Regions from separate parts of the Pseudarthrobacter sp. 902506025 genome, predicted to be linked through region 1. Evidence: riboswitches for the same ligand, from Rfam matches in the RefSeq annotation. Region 1 holds a riboswitch; each other region holds the start of a gene.
The links. A riboswitch is a leader RNA that binds a small molecule or an ion and turns the genes downstream of it on or off. The one in region 1 is predicted to bind S-adenosylmethionine.
Positions count from the first base shown of each region.

Region 2: another riboswitch for S-adenosylmethionine. It lies ahead of AB0280_RS04130 (DUF1737 domain-containing protein); the one in region 1 lies ahead of AB0280_RS13380 (bifunctional o-acetylhomoserine/o-acetylserine sulfhydrylase).
Region 3: another riboswitch for S-adenosylmethionine. It lies ahead of AB0280_RS07595 (aminotransferase class V-fold PLP-dependent enzyme); the one in region 1 lies ahead of AB0280_RS13380 (bifunctional o-acetylhomoserine/o-acetylserine sulfhydrylase).

Region 1 is NZ_JBFBKW010000006.1:172,005-176,504, reverse strand. It holds gene AB0280_RS13390 (HNH endonuclease signature motif containing protein) at 1-489, opposite strand, end outside; gene AB0280_RS13385 (VOC family protein) at 697-1,335, opposite strand; SAM riboswitch class IV at 1,497-1,611, shown strand; gene AB0280_RS13380 (bifunctional o-acetylhomoserine/o-acetylserine sulfhydrylase) at 1,656-2,978, shown strand; SAM riboswitch class IV at 3,082-3,197, shown strand; gene metX (homoserine O-acetyltransferase MetX) at 3,210-4,325, shown strand.
Region 2 is NZ_JBFBKW010000002.1:68,303-72,802, forward strand. It holds gene AB0280_RS04115 (HNH endonuclease signature motif containing protein) at 1-665, opposite strand, end outside; gene AB0280_RS04120 (O-succinylhomoserine sulfhydrylase) at 730-1,938, opposite strand; gene AB0280_RS04125 (rhodanese-like domain-containing protein) at 1,939-2,349, opposite strand; gene AB0280_RS04130 (DUF1737 domain-containing protein) at 2,346-2,621, opposite strand; SAM riboswitch class IV at 2,635-2,750, opposite strand; gene opgC (OpgC domain-containing protein) at 2,919-4,500, shown strand, end outside.
Region 3 is NZ_JBFBKW010000003.1:73,992-78,491, reverse strand. It holds gene AB0280_RS07605 (metal-dependent transcriptional regulator) at 1-165, opposite strand, end outside; gene AB0280_RS07600 (class I SAM-dependent methyltransferase) at 239-997, opposite strand; gene AB0280_RS07595 (aminotransferase class V-fold PLP-dependent enzyme) at 1,083-2,501, opposite strand; SAM riboswitch class IV at 2,538-2,651, opposite strand; gene hisN (histidinol-phosphatase) at 2,805-3,617, opposite strand; gene rsgA (ribosome small subunit-dependent GTPase A) at 3,662-4,500, opposite strand, start outside.

The DNA.
Region 1 (4,500 bases):
CAACGCCAGGGCGCCCTCGGTGGTGAGGCCTTCAGTCTCATCGGCGACAATCCGGGCGTGCTGCCAGGACATGTCCCCGGCGGACAGTGCATCGAACACCAGCGGCAGGGAGCAGATCCGGCGTGAGTGCTCCACCAAAGCGCCCGCGGCCGCCGAGCTGATGGTCAGCACCCCGGCGATCTCCTCCACCACCGACATGTCCGCGTAAGTGCGGTCCTGGACAGTGGCGTCCGGCGGCGTCATCGCCTGCTGGAAGGCAACGGCTTCGGCAGTATCCAGCGCCTTCATCGCGGCGAGCTGCGCCTCCAGCCGGGCCGCAACCTCCAGCCGTTCCAGCCGGATCTCATACCGCCGTTGAAGCACGTCAACACGGGAACCAATGCCGGCGCCGGCAGCCAGGGAAGTATCTTCGAAATCCAGCGCATCGATGGCAGCAACAGAGGCACGAACACCCTCCAAAACCACCTCAACACCACCGCTGATTCCCATGCCCACATCATCCAACGAGGCACTGACATCCAAAGTGTGCGCGGTTCATGCTGGCGTCCTTCATAGCGGCGCAGGGAGCAGCTTCTTAAATTAATTCGGCCGCCATTGGCTGGTGACGCCGTTGTCACCACCCAATGGCGGCCGAAGTTTGCCCGGGGCACAACCCGGGGACCTCCCCGAAGTGATCCGGGGAGGAACGGGGGAGGGTCAGATGGTGACGGCTCCGTTGGCGGTTTCAAAGGTGACCGAGAGGATGCCCGGGGTTCCGTGCGGGGCGACCCACTCCACCGCAACGTCCTCGAGCGGCTTCTCCACCGGCTCACCCAGCCACTCGGTGACGCGCGAGGCGGAACCGGCGATGGTCAGGCAGCTCATCTTGAGGTTGCTCTCGTACGCGTGGGACGGGTGGAGCGAGGGATCGCCCTCCCACTTGAGCATGTACGGCACCTGGGGATCGGCGATGAGGCCCAGGATGCCAATCTGCTTCCAGACCAGTTCGCGGCCGTCCGGGAACTTGCGGTTGCCGTTCACGGCAGCGCGGCCCAGGCGTTCCTCGAAGGGGGCGAGGTCGTCCACTTCGACGCACCAGCCCATCCAGCCGCCACCAGCAGCGGAGCGGGCACGTACTGCCTGTCCGAACGGTGCCTTGTCCGATGCCGGGTGGTCCAGGACCTCAACGACTTCGAGGTACTTGTGGCCGGCGAGCGGGATGATCATATTCCGGGTTCCGAAGCGGGGGTGTACGCCACCCTTCACTGCCTCAACGCCGAGGGCAGTTGCAATACGTTCGGTAGTGGCCGCGAGGCCATCGTGTTCACAGGCGTAAGAGACGTGATCCATGCGCATGCGAACATCTTGGCACTTTGTGATCGGGCTCTCAGCTAAGGGTACCCTTACTAGCATTACCGGTGCCCGGCGCCCTCGTTATTCGGCCGAGACAGTGGCCGGAAGACCATGTTCGTCACAATGCTGTCCACGGCAACCGTCCGGTTCCTAGACTGGGCCCAGGTCATGAGTGCCAGCGCCAAGCCCCGGCTCGCTGGCCGGCAACCCTCCATCCGCGGTGGGGTGCCCCGGGTGAAGACCTGGCTCTTCGGCAACAGCCGGGAGCAAGCGCGGCCCGTACTGCCGGTGAGCATGCCGGGCCCATGTCAAAGGAGATTTGGATGTCCAACGGATGGTCCTTCGAAACCCGCCAGATCCATGCAGGCCAGGCGGCGGACAGCGCCACGGGTGCCCGCGCCCTGCCCATCTACCAGACCACGTCATTCGTCTTTCCCAGCGCTGAAAGCGCCGCCAACCGTTTTGCCCTGGCTGAACTTGCGCCCATCTATACCCGCATCGGCAATCCCACCCAGGACGCCGTCGAGCAACGGATTGCCAGCCTCGAAGGAGGCCTGGCCGCGCTGCTGCTGAGCTCCGGGCAGGCCGCCGAAACCTTCGCTGTCCTGAACATCGCGGAGGCAGGGGACCACATCGTGGCCAGCCCCAGCCTTTACGGCGGAACCTACAACCTGTTCGCGCACACGCTGAAGAAGTTCGGCATCTCGGTGACCTTCGTGGCCGATCCGGACAACCTGGACCAGTGGCGCGATGCCGTGCAGCCCAACACCAAGCTCTTCTTCGGTGAAGTGGTCTCCAACCCGCGCCAGGATGTCCTGGACATCGAAGGCATCTCCGAGGTGGCCCACCAGGCCGGAGTTCCTCTCATCGTGGACAACACCTTGTCCACCCCTTACCTGATCCGCCCGCTGGAGTGGGGCGCGGATATTGTCCTGCACTCGGCCACCAAGTACCTGGGCGGCCACGGCTCGGCCATCGCCGGAGTCATCGTCGATTCCGGCAAGTTCGATTTCGGCAAGGACCCGGAACGGTTCCCCGGCTTCAACACCCCGGACCCCACCTACAACGGCCTGGTCTACGCCCGCGATCTCGGTGAAGGCGGCGCACTCGGCGCCAACCTCTCCTACATCCTCAAGGCCCGTGTGCAGTTGCTGCGCGACCTCGGCTCAGCCGTCTCGCCCTTCAACGCGTTCCTGATTTCCCAGGGCCTGGAGACGTTGAGCCTGCGGGTGGAGCGCCACGTTGCGAACGCCACGGAAGTGGCGCGTTGGCTGGAGGCAAGGGACGACGTCGAATCCGTCGCCTACGCGGGGCTGCCCTCCAGCCCCTGGTACGAGCGTGGCCGCAAGTACGGACCCAAGGGGACGGGCGCCGTCGTGGCCTTCAACCTGGCCGGCGGGGCAGAGGCGGGCAAGCGCTTCGTCGACGCCCTGGAGCTGCATTCCCACGTGGCCAACATCGGCGACGTCCGCTCCCTGGTCATCCACCCCGCGTCCACCACGCACAGCCAGCTCTCGCCGGAGCAGCGGGTTGTGGCCGGCGTGCACCCGGGCCTGGTCCGGCTTTCCGTTGGCCTGGAGCACATCGACGACATCCTGGCCGACCTGGAGGCAGGCTTCCGGGCAGCCAAGGGCGCCGACGCGTAGCCCCAAACGCGCGCGTCGCAGCATGTGCCGGCCGGCAAACCGGGAAGTCACAACCAGTCATACTCTTGGCCTGGAGTGGGGGGTGTTTCGTACACTCGAACCAGGTCATGAGTGCCAGTGACAGCCCCGGCTTGCTGGCCGGCAACCCTCCATCCGCGGTGGGGTGCCCCGGGTGAGGACCTGGCCTGCCGGTCAGACGACGGCAGGCAAGCGCGTAGAAGAGGTCTTGCCATGACGGTTACCGTCGCCCGAACCACCATCCCCGAACACGGAATCGTCCGTTACGCCTCCATCGGGGGTCTGGAACTCGAAGCCGGGGGATACCTCCCGGACGTCACCCTGGCCTACGAAACCTGGGGGACGCTCAACGCGGACGCCAGCAACGCCATCCTGATCGAGCATGCGCTGACCGGCAGCACCCACGTGACCCGCGGCGACACCGACGAAGAAGGTTGGTGGGAACAGCTGGCGGGCCCCGGCGCTCCCGTGGACACGGACCGCTTCTTCGTGGTGTCCATCAATATCGTCGGCGGCTGCTATGGATCCACTGGCCCGTCATCACCCGCGCCGGACGGAAAGCCCTGGGGCTCCAGGTTTCCCCTCGTCACGCTGCGCGACAGTACGGTTGCCGAGGCAAGGCTCGCGGACCAGCTGGGCATCAAGAGCTGGTTCGCCGTCCTCGGCGGATCCATGGGGGGTGCCCGCGCCCTGGAATGGGCGGTGACGTACCCGGAAAGGGTGGAGCGCTGCGCGGTGATCTCCGTGGGAGCCGCCAGTACTGCCGAACAGATTGCCTTCGCGCAGGCCCAGACGCTGGCCATCCGGCAGGACCCCAATTTCAACGGCGGGGACTACTACGGCGGTCCGTGCCCGGAAGACGGGCTGGCGCTCGCCCGGCGCATCGCCCACATCACCTACCGGTCGGCTGCCGAACTGGAAGGCCGCTTCGGCCGGGCACCCCAGGCGCCCGAGTCGCCCCTGCAGGGGGAAGTTCTTGCCTCCCGCGGCCGCTACCAGGTGGAAAGCTACCTGGACCACCAGGGCAACAAGCTGGTGAAGCGCTTCGATGCCAACAGCTATATCGCCCTGACCGAGGCACTGATGAGCCACGATGTGTGCCGGGGACGGGGAACCTTGGCCGAAACCCTCGCCGCCTCCACGGCACGGTTCTTCGTGGCCGCCGTCGACTCGGACCGGCTCTATTTTCCGTCGCAGTCCCACGAACTGGCCCAGGCGCTGCCCGGGGACGTGGACGTCCATGTCATCCAGGCACCGATCGGGCACGACGGGTTCCTCACCGAGATCGGGCAGTTGGGCGGCCGGCTGCGGAGCAGCTTCCTGGTCTAGGCGCCGCCTGGCGCACAGCCCTTAATGTGCATTCCTGCAGATGCGTTCTGCACTAATCGGCGTTGAGGTTGCGCCGCGGGCAGACCATACTCATCGAATCCGGCTTTCGTGGTGTGCATCACACCCGTCTGCCATTGACTGGTCCCCGTGGTGTCGACGTCGACGCCGAAGGAGT
Region 2 (4,500 bases), on a different contig from region 1:
CGGTCGGCCACGCCCTTTGCGTGGCGCTTCTCGATCGATTCCGGATGGTGGCGTTCCCGCCACCCACGGACCTTGGCCCGGAACCGTGACGGGACGAGCTCGCCGGGCGCGGCGCCGCGGGCGGGCTGGGGTGCAGCCGGGTCGAAGAAATGCGCCACCAGAGACGCCGCGCCCTCCGGGGTGAGGCCTTCAGTCTCATCGGCGACAATCCGGGCGTGCTGCCAGGACATCGCGCCCGCGGACAGGGCGTTCATAACGGGCGGCAGGGAGCAGATCCGCCGTGACTGCTTCACAAGGGCGCCCGCGGCTGCGGAGCTGATGGTCAGGACTCCGGCGATTTCCTCCACCACCGACATGTCAGCGTAAGTGCGATCCTGGACGGAGGCGTCCGGCGGCGTCATCGCCTGCTGGAACTCCACTGCCTCAGCAGCGGTCGCCGCTTTCACCGCGGCCAGTTGCGCCTCCAGCCGAGCCATAAGCTCCAGCCGTTCCAGCCGGATCCCATACCGCCGCTGCAAAACATCCGTACCGGCACCAATATCCACACCGGCACCACCATGAGCCCCGGCAGCAAGGAAAGAGTCCTCACGGTTCAGCGAATCGAGGGCGGCAACAGAGGCATCGATTGACGCCAGCACCACCCCGACACCACCGCCGATTCCCATACCGACATCATCCAACGAGGCACTGACATCTGTATTTGGCCACGCGGACCTGGTCCCGCCCCCGCTAGATCTGCTTCAGCGCCTGTTCCAGGTCGCGGAGGAGGTCCTCCGGGTCCTCGAGCCCCACCGAGAGCCGGACCACGCCGTCGCTCAGGCCGATGGCGGCCCGCCCCTCCGGGCCCATGGCGCGGTGGGTAGTGGTGGCGGGGTGCGTGATCAGGGACTTTGCATCACCGAGGTTGTTGGAGATATCGATGATCCGCAGCCCGTCCAGCAGTGCGAACGCCGCTTCCTTGCCCGTGCGTCCGCCGGAAGGAGCGAGCTCGAAGGTAAGGACAGTGCCACCTGCACTCATCTGCTTTGCCGCCAGCCCGTACTGCGGGTGCGACTTCAGGAGCGGGTACTTCACCCAGCTCACCGCCGGCTGTTCCTCCAGCCATTCTGCGAGCCGGAGTGCGGTCGCCGAGGAGTGGTTGACGCGCAGGCCCATGGTCTCCAGGCCCTTGGTCAGGACCCAGGCGTTGAAAGCGGAAAGCGCGGGGCCGGTGTGGCGCATCAGCTGCTTCACCGGTCCGTCGATGAATTCCTTGGTGCCCAGGATGGCTCCGCCCATCACCCGGCCCTGCCCGTCGATGTGCTTGGTGCCGGAGTAGACGATCACGTCGGCACCAAGGTCCCCGCAGCGCTGCAGCAGGGGAGTGGCGAACACGTTGTCCGCCACTACGGTGGCCCCGGCCGCGTGCGCCAGTTCGCTGACGGCGGCGATGTCCACGATCTCCTGCATGGGGTTCGACGGGGACTCGAAGAAGACGGCGGTGGTGGGCTTGGACAGGGCTTCGCGCCACTGGTCCAGGTCCGGGCCGTCCACGAAGACCGTCTCCACACCCCAACGGGGCAGGATCTCGTTCAGGATCACAAAGCACGAACCGAACAGTGACCGGGCGGCCACCACCCGGTCGCCCGCAGCCAGCAGGGCACCCAGCGCGGTGAACACGGCGGACATGCCCGACGCCGTCGCGAAACATGCTTCGGTGCCTTCGAGCAGCCTGAGCCGTTCCTGGAAGGTGGCCACGGACGGGTTGCCGTAGCGGGAGTAGACAAAGCGCTCGTCCTCGCCGGTGAAGGCCCGTTCAGCTGCCGCGGCGGATTCGTAGACGAACCCTGAGTTCAGGAAGATGGCCTCGGATGTTTCCTGGAAGTTGGAGCGGTCCAGGCCTCCGCGGACTGCCTGGGTGTCGGGGTTCCAGCCGGGGGCGTCTGGGTTGAAGGTCACTTAGTTCTTTCCGAGGTTGGTGGGGAGGCCGCGGTTCTTCCAGCCATTGACGGTCCGCTCGCCGTAGCGGTCGGGCTCGCCTTCGAAGCCCTCCAGCACGCTGTACGCGGTGAAGCCCGCCTGGGTGGCGGCAGTTGCGGCCGCGATGGACCGCTGGCCGGACCGGCACAGGAACAGCAGTTCCGCGTGGGGATCCTCCGGCGCCTGCTCCTGGAGGTCCTTGACGAAGTCCGGGTTGGGGATGCCTCCGGGGAAGGTCCACTGGATGAACAGGGGATCGTTGTCCGTGGCCTTGGTGTCCGGGATGCCGATGTGGGCCCATTCGCCCTCGGTGCGGACGTCCACCAGGATGGCGCCCTGCTCCAGCTTGGCCCAGGCTTCCTGCGGCGTCAGGTCTCCCGCGTAGCTCATGCGTGGCCCTCGCCGTCGAACTCGCCCTCAAATTCGGCATCGAGCTGGTCCACGGCGGTGGCCACGGCGGCGTCGGCGGAAGCGATCGCGGCCGGAAGGACGATTGCCTGCGCCACGATGACGGTGGTGCCGTTGAAGGTTGCCGCCGGGCTGCCGTGCAGGACGTAGCCATCGGCGAGTGCAGCGGAGATCCGCTCACAGAATTCACGGTTGTCCGCGCCCGTAATCAGGCGGTAGGACAGTCTTTCGTCAGGGGCGGGTGCGTCGGACACGACGGATCTCCTTCTCTCACGCTTGCAGCTCGAATCGGTCGATATGCCGAGTATTCACCTGAGGCACCCCGCCGCGAAAGGGAGGGTTGCCGACCGGCAAGTCAGGGCTTGGCGCCGGTACTCATTACTCCCCAAAAACGTAACACCTGCCGCGCCCGGCCGCATCGCCGCCGTCGTCATGTTCCGTAATTGAGCCGTCCGCGTCACGGCACGGGTTATGCCCACGGGCCGATAAAGTTCTTACCGGGGGCGCCGCCCCGTATCCAGAGCAATGAGTACCGGGGGGTCCTTGTCAGCATGCGGGCACACGTATCGCTCCACCACGCCGCCATCCGGCGGAACCGTCCGCGATCCATCGCAGCCTTTTTCGCCGCCGCGTTCATCGCCCTCCTGGCCCTGGTTGTCCCGGCAAGCCCGGCACACGCCGCGCCTGCTGCACCGGACAAGGGCAAGCCGTGGCTGGGGGCGGTCCTCGAGTGGGGCGAGGATACGGCCGCGGGCTTCAGCGACAGGCTGGGCGCCGGCCCCGCCGTCTTCGGCCACGACATCACCATTCCGTACCGCGAATCGGAGCGGAATGACATCGACGGCTTCCTGCAGCAGACTGCAGCCAAAGGCGCCCACGCCCTGCTCTCGGTGAAGCCGTCGGTGCCCCTGGACCAGCTCGGCTCCGCGGAGGCGGAAGCGTTCGCAGCCCAGGTCCGTGACCTGACATCGGGGTTCAAGGGCCAACTGCTGGTCCGGTTCGCCCCCGATATGAATGCCAGCTGGGTGGCTTGGGGCCAGCAGCCGGCCACGTACCGGCAGGCCTTCCAGGCCGTGGCGGCAGCCTTCAAGAAGGACGACGGCGGCCGGGCCGCCATGGTGTGGGCGCCTTACCTGGGCAAGGACTACCCCTTTGAACGGAACCGGAATGCCCCGCAGCCGGGAAGCGACGGGTTTTCCCTCCTGGATACGAACGGGGACGGGACCTGGAACGGAAGCGACAGCGCCTATGCCCCCTACTACCCGGGCGATGACGCCGTGGACTGGGTGGGCCTGACCGCCTATCACGACGACACTGCCGGCGGGGCCGCCGTCAACACGACGCCGCGTCCGGGCGAACTCCAGGAAATGCTGACGGCCTCCGGCGGCGAGAACTTCTACGGCACCTACGCCGAGGGACGCAAAAAGCCTTTCCTCCTCCAGACCTCGGCCTTCTACAGCCCTGCGTCCGGTGGGGCGCCCGAGGCGGACATCAAGACGGGTTGGTGGGATCAGGTGGTGGCCACTGCCACGTCACCCGCTTTCGCCGGGACGGCCGCCGTGGTGTGGGACGAACGGACCAGCACGCGGGATACCGGCGTGGCGAGCATCAGCTGGCTACTCACGGGAAGCCCGGATATTGCCAAGGCCGCCCTGGACAGGCTGAAGGCATCGCCGATGGTCACCGGCCCTGTCACGGATGTGGCGTCCACAGGCACCTACGTGCGGGCCAACACGCTTTCCGGCGCCGCCCCCTGGACCGTTGGTGCCGCCATGGTCATCCTCTTGGTGGCCCTGTGGCAGGTTCCCCGCCGGATCAACACCGCCACGTCCTGGAGCTACCAGGACCCTTCCACCAGGGATTCGCGGGTGGACCTGCTGCGCGGACTGGCCATTGTCTTTGTGGTGGTCAACCACTTGGGCATGGCCTCACTGTTCCAGCTGCTCACCCAGGAGGCGGTGGGCTTCGTGTCAGGCGCGGAGCTGTTCGTCCTGTTCTCCGGCCTGGTGGTGGGCATGGTGTACGGGCCCAAGGCCAAGGAGGACTTCGGCCGGGTGGTGGACCTGACGTCCCGCCGGGCTGGGAAGCTCTATGTGACCGCCCTGGCCGTGCTGATCGGCGTCTTCCTTCTTT
Region 3 (4,500 bases), on a different contig from region 1:
GCCCTGGTCCTTCAGCTTCCGGACCATTTCCGAGACCGAGGAATTTGCCACTCCCAGCCGCTGTGCCAGCTGGGAGGACGTGATGGGCTTGTCCTGCCATTCGGTGAATGAGTAGATGACCTTGACGTAGTCCTCGATCGAGGAGGAGGGCGCGCTGGTCTTCACATGCCCAAGCCTACCGGTTTGGCCGGTGCGGCAGAGTGCGCCGCTTCGGCCACCCCGCCGCAGACCGCGTGCGTCATGCCTTGGTGGCGCGCCAGGCCAGGGTGAGGTAGGGAAGGTCAAGTTCCTGGCCGGGGGCATGGGCCAGGTGCTCGTGCAGGTACCAGTCCAGGTTGGCCAGAACTTTTGCCCGCGTCGCCTCACCGGCCCGAAGGTAGTAGCTGCGCGACTTGGTGAGCTCCATCAAGTGCCCGGTGGTCACCCTGTCCTGCCAGTGGGTGACGTGACCTTCGAGCCGGTGGAATTCTGGCCCGACGACGGGCTTGTGGCCGGGCCGGTACACATCGCCGGCGTGCATGATCCGGGAGAGCCGGTGCACCCAGGGGACGGAGGTGTCCAGCTGGTTCCAAACCAGGCCAAGTGTTCCGTGCGGGCGCAGGACGCGCGCCAGCTCGGTGCTTGCCGCCAGGGGGTCGCACCAGTGCCACGCCTGGGCAAGGGTCACGACGTCGAAGGCAGCGTCGGGAAGGCCTGTCGCCTCGGCAGTCCCCGGCGCAGCCGTGGCGGCGGGGCAGTGGGCCTTCAGCTGGGCGAGCATGTCCGCAGAGGGGTCGACGGCGGTGACGTCCAGCCCCATGGCCAGCAGCAATGCGGTGAACTTTCCCGTACCGGCGCCGACGTCCAGGGCGTCATGGGCTCCGGCCGGTACCAGCCACCGTGCAGATTCCGCAGGATAGCCGGGACGGACCCGCTGGTAGTGGCGGCCGCCGTCCTGGAAGCTCTGCCCGAGCTCCGTGCGCCGGCCGTGATCAAGCCTGGGGCCACCCCGAACCACGCGTGGCCTCCTTCTGGTGCTGCTTGCGGATGTCCTTCGAATTTACCGCATGCCCGGCATCAGCAGGCAGCCGCCGCCCCGCCGCCTAGTCGTCCAGGCAGGGGGCTGCTCCGGCCGTCCCGGGGGTATTGGGCGCCCAGTGCGGGTAGGTGCGGAAATCATTGGCGGGCACCCAGCGGCCCGCATCCACCACGTAATCCCATCCCAGTCCGTTGCTGCGCAGCGTCCGGATGCCGGCGAGGAGGCGTTCGGCGTCTTCCAGCCGCGAACCCACGCCGAAACTTGCCCGGAGGGAGCCGGACGGCAGGCCCAGGCGCTTCAGCAGGGGATGGGCGCAGAAGCGGCCGTCGCGCAGGCCCACCCCGTGCTCTGCGGAAAGGTAGGCGGCCACCAGCCCTGCGTCGTAGCCCTCGACCGAGAAGTTGACCACGCCGATGGTGTCCGTTTCCGGGTTGGTGTCCTTGAAGATCTGGTGGACGGTGACGCCGTCGATGTCCTGCAGGCCCTCCACCAGGAAGGAACGGATGGCGGATTCGTGGGCGTGCCACCGGTCCTGGTCGAGTTCGGCGATGACCTGGGTGGCGCGGGCCAGGGTGGCGGCGCCGAGGACGTTCGGCGAGCCCCCCTCGTGGCGGGCCGGGCCGGTGGCCCAGCTGACGCCGTCGAGCCGTGCTTCCTTGACCGCCCCGCCGCCGGCGAGGTGCGGGACACCGGCGTCCAGCCAGTCGGGACGTCCCACCAGGACACCCGCGCCGAACGGCGCGTACAGCTTGTGGCCGGAAAAGGCGAGGTAGTCGACGTCGTCCGCGCTGATGTCCACCCTGCGGTGCGGCGCGAGCTGGGCCGCGTCGACCACGATCCGGGCGCCGTGCTGGTGGGCCAGCGCGGCCAGGGCCCGGATGGGAAGAATCTCGCCGGTGACGTTCGAAGCGCCGGTAACCGCCAGCAGGCTGACGCCGCCCTGCTCCAGTTCGGTCCGGACGGCGTCCAGGGTGCCGGTGATGGTGTCGGCGGCAACGATGCTGCGGTGCGGAACGCCCTGCCACGGCAGGAGGTTGGCGTGGTGTTCGATGTCCAGGTAGAGGACCTCGCCGTCATGCCGGCCGTCGGTCACGGGAAGGCAGCCGGCCAGGAGGTTCAGCGAATCGGTGGTGTTGCGGGTGAAGATGACCGAATCGTCCGGGCGGCCGCCCACGAAGTCCCGGACGATGCTGCGGGCGTTTTCGTACACGGAGGTGCTGATCTGGGATGCGTATCCTGCCCCGCGGTGGACGCTCGCGTAGTAGGGGAGGATCTCGTTCAGGTACGCGGACACTACGGAAAGTGCCGGGGCGGACGCGCCGTAATCGAGGTTGGCATACCGCACGTGGCCGCCGGAAATCAGGGGGGCCTGGATTTCCGCGCCGGTGACGGCGGCGAGCGGACGGCCGGCTGCGGCGTGGCGTGCATCGGGGACGCCGGATTCGGCAATGGCGGGCTGGGGGGAGACGGTGGCAGTTGTCACAGAGACCTCACTTGAATACAGGACTCCGGCACAGGGAATCCGCGCTTGCCGCATCCACTCCGGACCGGCCTGGTCGTCACCCGGGGCACCCCGCCGCGAATGGAGGGTTGCCGGCCAGCAAACCGGGGTTTTGCGCTGGCACTCGTGACCTGCATAAAAGCGTAGGACATGGGGCGGCCAGGATTGAAGCCGCGGCAATTGTTAAGGGCTTTGTTACGCAATATCGAATAAACGACGCCGGACACCCCCGTCTGGAGGTGTCCGGCGTCGCAATATTCGCCTAAGGGGGCCAAACCGTGGCAGTTACAGCAGGTCGTCCAGGTACGGGTTGAGGCGGTGCAGCACCTCTGAGTGCAGGATCGAGTTGGTGGCCAGCGCGTTCCCGCCGAACGGTCCGTCCTCGCCTTCGAGGGAAGTGAACCGGCCGCCCGCCTCAACCACGATCGGCACCAGCGCAGCCATGTCGTAGAGGTTGAGCTCCGGTTCGCAGGCAATGTCCACCGAGCCCTCTGCCACCATGCAGTACGACCAGAAATCGCCGTAGGCCCGGGTCCGCCAGACGTCTTCGGTCAGCCCGAGGAACTCGTCGAGGTTGCCGCGTTCCTTCCAGCCGCTCAGGCTGGAGTAGGAGAGGGAGGCGTCGGAGAGGCTGGACACGTCGGAGACGCGCAGCCGGGTGGCAGCTGCCAGGGACCGGCCCATGTACGCGCCCATGCCCTTTGCCGCCCACCAGCGCTTGCCGAGGGCCGGGGCGCTGACCACGCCCACCACAGGCTCGCCTTCATCCACCAGGGCGATCAGCGTGGCCCAGACCGGGACGCCCCGGACAAAGTTCTTGGTCCCGTCAATGGGATCGATGATCCAGCGCCGTGAACCGTGCCCGGTGCTGCCGAACTCCTCACCCAGGACGGCATCGCGGGGCCGGGAGCGGGAGAGCTGGCCGCGGATGGCTTCCTCCGCTGCCTTGTCGGCGTCGGTGACGGGCGTCAGGTCCGGCTTGGTCTCAACGTGGAGGTCCAGGGCCTTGAAGCGGCTCATGGTCTGGTCATCCACGGAGTCGGCCAGGACATGGGCCAGGCGCAGGTCATCGTTGTAGCTCGAAGCGGGTTGGATCATGGTTACAAACTACCGTCTGTGGACGCTTCTGCCGGGAGAACGCGTCAGTTGACGCTGCCGAGCTCTTTGGTTTCCTGTGCGTCCATGCGCGGGTCCGTGCCGAGCAGCCGCCGGAGCGATGCCAGGCGTGCCGGGCCGGTGGGACCTGCGTGTCCGCCTGCCACCCAGTCGTCGAGGCCGCAGTTCACCGCGTTTGCAGTGTGCTTGCACCCGCGTTCACAGTTTTCGATGCCGGGGGACAGGTCGGGGAAGGAGCGCAGGATCCGGTCCGGGTCCACGTGTGCCAGTCCGAAGGAACGGATACCGGGGGTGTCAATGATCCAGCTGCCGGCCGGCGCGTCCGCCAGGCGCAGGGCCAGGGCCGACGACGACGTGTGGCGGCCGCGCCCCGTGACCGCGTTCACTCCGCCGGTGGCCCGCTCGGCGCCGGTCAGCGCATTCACCATGGTGGACTTGCCCACGCCGGAGTGCCCCAGCATCACGGTGACCTTGCCGTCGAGATGGGCGCGGAGGTCGGCCACCGCCGCGCTGTCCAGCCGGGCGGAGAGGCCGTCGTCCGACCGTGCATCGATCCCGGAGGCCTGTGCATCGGCGGTCCGGCTGATGATCACCGGGAAGCCCAGGTGGGTGTAGTTGGACAGCAGCTCCGCGGGGTCTTTCACGTCGGCCTTGGTGACCAGCAGGATCGGCTCGATCCCGGCGTCATAGGCAGCCACCAGGGCGCGGTCGATGAACCCGGTGCGTGGTTCCGGGTTGGCGGCCGCCACCACAATCACCAGTTGGTCGGCGTTGGCCACCACGGCGCGCTCGACGGGGTCGGTGTCGTCGGCGCTGCGGCGCAGGAGGGTGTGGCGGTCCTGGATTTTCACCAGGCGGGCAAGTG